Regions from separate parts of the Pseudomonas sp. NFX15 genome, predicted to be linked through region 1. Evidence: predicted binding sites of a transcription regulator. Region 1 holds the regulator's gene; the other holds the start of a gene.
What was found. Region 1 encodes sigma-54, which starts transcription at its own class of promoters, with help from an activator protein. Its sites were predicted from a motif close to ANTGGCATNNANNTTGCTNT; they were not measured.

Region 1 (2,189 bases):
GCATACATGTCGGTATGTTCCGCGTTGGCGACCACTTCATTCCCGGGAATATGCAGCGTGGCTTCGATTTTCTGCTTCAGCTTCTCGACGGTCATCGTGACCTGCACGTTGGTGATCTTGTCGAAATGTCGCTCCAATCGTTCGAGTTTTTCGCCGATGTAGGTGCGAAGAGGTTCGGTCACTTCCAGTTGGTGTCCACTGATGTTGACTTGCATACAGCTTCTCCTTCGTTGCCAGTGCATAAAGCGGCAGATCAGATGATCTGCCACTGGAACGCTGTGGCGTGGCCCTACATCAACCGCTTGCGTTCGCTCGAAGGCGCGATCCCGAGGGATTCGCGGTACTTGGCGACGGTGCGGCGAGCCACCTGAATGCCTTGTGCCTCCAGTAAACCAGCGATCTTGCTGTCACTCAACGGCTTTTTCTGATTTTCCGCGGCAACCAGTTTTTTGATGATCGCGCGGATCGCCGTGGACGAGCATTCGCCGCCTTCGGAGGTACTGACGTGACTGGAGAAAAAATATTTCAGTTCATAAATACCCCGGGGGGTGTGCATGAACTTTTGGGTGGTCACCCTCGAAATCGTCGATTCATGCATGCCGACTGCTTCGGCGATGTCATGCAGGACCAGCGGCTTCATGGCTTCGTCGCCATATTCGAGGAATCCGCGCTGATGCTCGACGATCTGGGTGGCCACTTTCATCAGGGTTTCGTTGCGGCTCTGCAGGCTCTTGATGAACCAGCGGGCCTCCTGCAACTGATTGCGCATGAACGTGTTGTCGGCGCTGGTGTCGGCGCGGCGCACGAAGCCGGCGTACTGGGCGTTGACCCGCAGCCGTGGCACCGACTCCTGGTTCAGCTCTACCAGCCAGCGTTCGTTGTCCTTGCGCACGATCACGTCGGGCACGACATATTCGGCTTCGGTGGACTCGATTTGCGAGCCTGGGCGCGGGTTGAGGCTCTGGACCAGCTCGATGACCTGGCGCAGCTCGTCTTCCTTGAGTTTCATGCGGCGCATCAACTGGCTGTAGTCGCGGCCGCCCAGCAGGTCGATGTAATCGGTGACCAGGCGCTTGGCCTCGGCCAGCCAAGGAGTCTTGGCTGGCAGCTGCCGCAGTTGCAGCAGCAGGCATTCACCCAGGTTGCGGGCGCCAATGCCGGCAGGCTCGAATTGCTGGATGCGGTGCAGGACGGCTTCGATTTCGTCCAGCTCGATGTCCAGTTCCGGGTCGAAGGCTTCGAGGATTTCCTCAAGGGTTTCGTCCAGGTAGCCCTGATTGTTGATGCAATCGATCAGGGTCACGGCGATCAGGCGATCGGTGTCGGACATCGGGGCCAGGTTCAGTTGCCACAGTAAGTGGCTCTGCAGGCTTTCGCCGGCCGAGGTGCGGGTGGTGAAGTCCCACTCGTCGTCATCGTTGCTGGGCAGGCTGCTGGCGCTGGTCTGGTAAACGTCTTCCCAGGCGGTGTCGACCGGGAGCTCGTTGGGAATGCGCTCGTTCCAGTCGCCTTCCTCGAGGTTATCGACCGTCGGGGCGCTTTCCTGGTAGGAGGGTTCCTGGATATCGGTATTGGGCTTTTGTTCGGCGTTGTCGGCCAGGGGGTCGGAATTGTCGAAGTCGTCGCCTTCTTCCTGGCGTTCGAGCATCGGATTGGACTCCAGGGCCTCCTGGATTTCCTGTTGCAGGTCCAGGGTCGACAATTGGAGCAGGCGGATGGCCTGTTGCAGCTGCGGTGTCATCGTCAGCTGCTGGCCCATTCTCAAGACTAGCGATGGTTTCATGGCAGGGGCTTAACACCTTATTCGCCGGCGCACATGCGCCATCCACTACAGGGCGCCGAAGCGCCAAACTTAAGCAAGTTATATGCCTGAAACTGAGGGGTTTGCCTAGACCGCTGTAACAATAAAAAGCTATAAAACTTTGTTGACACAAGGCCGTCATCGGCGGCGATGGATGTGCAGCGGGTACTCAAGGCGCGGCGTTCGGGCGATTGCCTGGACACCGTTGCACTTACAGGCGGAATTCGTGGCCCAGATACACTTCCTTCACCAGTTCATTGGCAAGGATGGTTTCCGCGTCGCCTTCGGCAATCAGTTGGCCGTCGTTGACGATGTAGGCGGTCTCGCAGATATCCAGGGTTTCACGAACGTTGTGGTCAGTGATCAACACGCCAATGCCTTTGGCCTT
Region 2 (2,189 bases), on a different contig from region 1:
TTTCGGGTGTATACGTAGCGGTCTGATTTCCAATGTTCTTGAAGGTAACTGTCACGGGTGGTCCGGCAAAAGCTGCGTTTGTCTGAAGTACCGTCAATGCAAAAGCAGAAATTAAAAACGAGTATGGTTTCATAGGTGTTGCTCCTTGTGGTGTTATGTAAATTCCATTGGGTATATCAATAACTATTATTCAATCCGGGCTAGAATTTTTCCGCGCGGATGCAGCGCTCGAGTTCAAATGAATTATTTGAGAAGTGAGCTTAGAAAGGGTGGATTTGCGGCGCAATCAGACGGCGGATGAGAGCTTCGTAGGATGTTGCCGGGACTCTTGCGGGCTTGAAGACCGCAGTCCCGGCATTTCCTACAGATAAATCTGACGGTCGTTACGAGTTAATCGCGAACAGGGTTCGCTAACACGGCGCAATGGGGTTAACCATTGGCGGGCGGGGCGTTATTCGGCAGGCGGATTGAGCTTCGCTTCCATCTCCGCGACCTTCGTTTCAAGTGCTTCCAGCCGCGCCCGCGTGCGCGCCAACACCACCATCTGGCTGTCGAACTCTTCCCGGCTCACCAGATCCAGCTTGCTGAAGCCGCTTTGCAGCAACATTTTGAACTGGCTTTCGATTTCGGCCTTCGGCAGCGGGGTGTCACCGCTGAAGAGGCGCGAGGCGGTGCCGGTCAGGGCGTCGAGGAAGTCTTTTGGCGCGAGCATGGGCAATGTCCTGGAAACAATGGTCGGCAGTGTATCACGCGGTGTCTATCGTCATTTGCGCGGGCAAGGACCGCACGCTTTTCGCGCATGCAGACGGACGGCATCGCACCGTTATTGTGCGTAACGCGCGGAGTGCCGTCGCGATGGGGGGGGGCATCGCCTGTCAAACGCTTGAAAACAGTCAGTTTTGTGAAGATGGCAAGCTTTCTGCTTAGACCCTCATGACCCATGCACTGATGCAGTCGTTGTGACGAATGCAGTGCGCCAAGCGGAGCAGGGGAGTGTTTCGTGAGGGGCGTCGGACGGGCAGGTCAGGGCCGACGATGCGTTACAAAGCCAGGCACTGCGCTTAGACTTGAGACGGGTTTGTTTTCCTGGGGCAAGTCCACCAATTCGGGAGAGAGTTTTCATGAAGCTAGTCACTGCCATCATCAAGCCGTTCAAGTTGGACGACGTACGCGAGTCGCTGTCCGAGATCGGCGTGCAGGGCATTACCGTAACTGAAGTCAAAGGCTTTGGCCGGCAGAAGGGTCACACCGAGCTGTACCGCGGCGCGGAGTATGTGGTCGATTTCCTGCCTAAGGTGAAGATCGATGTCGCCATCGACGACAAGGATCTGGACCGGGTAATCGAGGCCATCACCAAGGCTGCCAACACCGGCAAGATCGGTGACGGCAAGATCTTCGTGGTCAATCTGGAACAGGCGATTCGCATCCGTACCGGCGAAACCGATACCGACGCGATCTAAGCCGCCACAAACCCAACGCCCCAGGAGAAAACAATATGACTCTGCGTAAATTCGCAGGGCTAGGAGCCCTGTTGTCCATCGTAATGCCCGGCCTGGCTTTGGCGGCAGACCCGGTGGCGCCTCCAGTCCTCAATTCCGGCGATACCGCCTGGATGCTGACCTCCACAGCGCTCGTGCTGTTCATGACCATTCCAGGTCTTGCGCTGTTCTACGGCGGCATGGTGCGGTCCAAAAACATTCTTTCCGTGATGATGCAGTGCTTTGCCATTACTGGTCTGGTCACCATCCTGTGGTTCATTTATGGCTACAGCATGGCGTTTGACACGACGGGTATGGAAGCCGGCATCGTCAACTACAACTCCTTTGTCGGCAGCTTCGCCAAGGCCTTCCTCGCCGGCGTTACGCCGAGCAGCATTACCGGGCCTGCGGCGCTGTTCCCTGAGGCGGTCTTTGTCACCTATCAGATGACCTTTGCGATCATCACCCCGGCGCTGATCGTTGGTGCGTTCGCCGAGCGGATGAAGTTCTCCGCGATGCTGGTCTTCATGGGCCTGTGGTTCACCGTGGTGTATGCGCCCATCGCGCACATGGTCTGGAGTGGTCCGGGTTCGCTGTTGGGCGACTGGGGCGTGCTGGACTTCGCCGGTGGCACCGTGGTGCACATCAACGCCGGTATCGCCGGCCTTGTAGCGTGCCTGGTACTGGGCAAGCGTAAAGGCTTCCCGACCA

Region 2: the regulator sigma-54 is predicted to act here: its motif matches at 907-926, upstream of glnK (P-II family nitrogen regulator).

Annotation. Positions count from the first base shown of each region.
Region 1 is NZ_JAFMPV010000021.1:18,563-20,751, forward strand. It holds gene hpf (ribosome hibernation-promoting factor, HPF/YfiA family) at 1-215, opposite strand, end outside; gene J1D76_RS20315 (RNA polymerase factor sigma-54) at 290-1,783, opposite strand; gene lptB (LPS export ABC transporter ATP-binding protein) at 2,013-2,189, opposite strand, start outside.
Region 2 is NZ_JAFMPV010000004.1:307,140-309,328, reverse strand. It holds gene J1D76_RS06800 (hypothetical protein) at 1-133, opposite strand, end outside; gene J1D76_RS06795 (accessory factor UbiK family protein) at 452-712, opposite strand; gene glnK (P-II family nitrogen regulator) at 1,122-1,460, shown strand; gene J1D76_RS06785 (ammonium transporter) at 1,496-2,189, shown strand, end outside.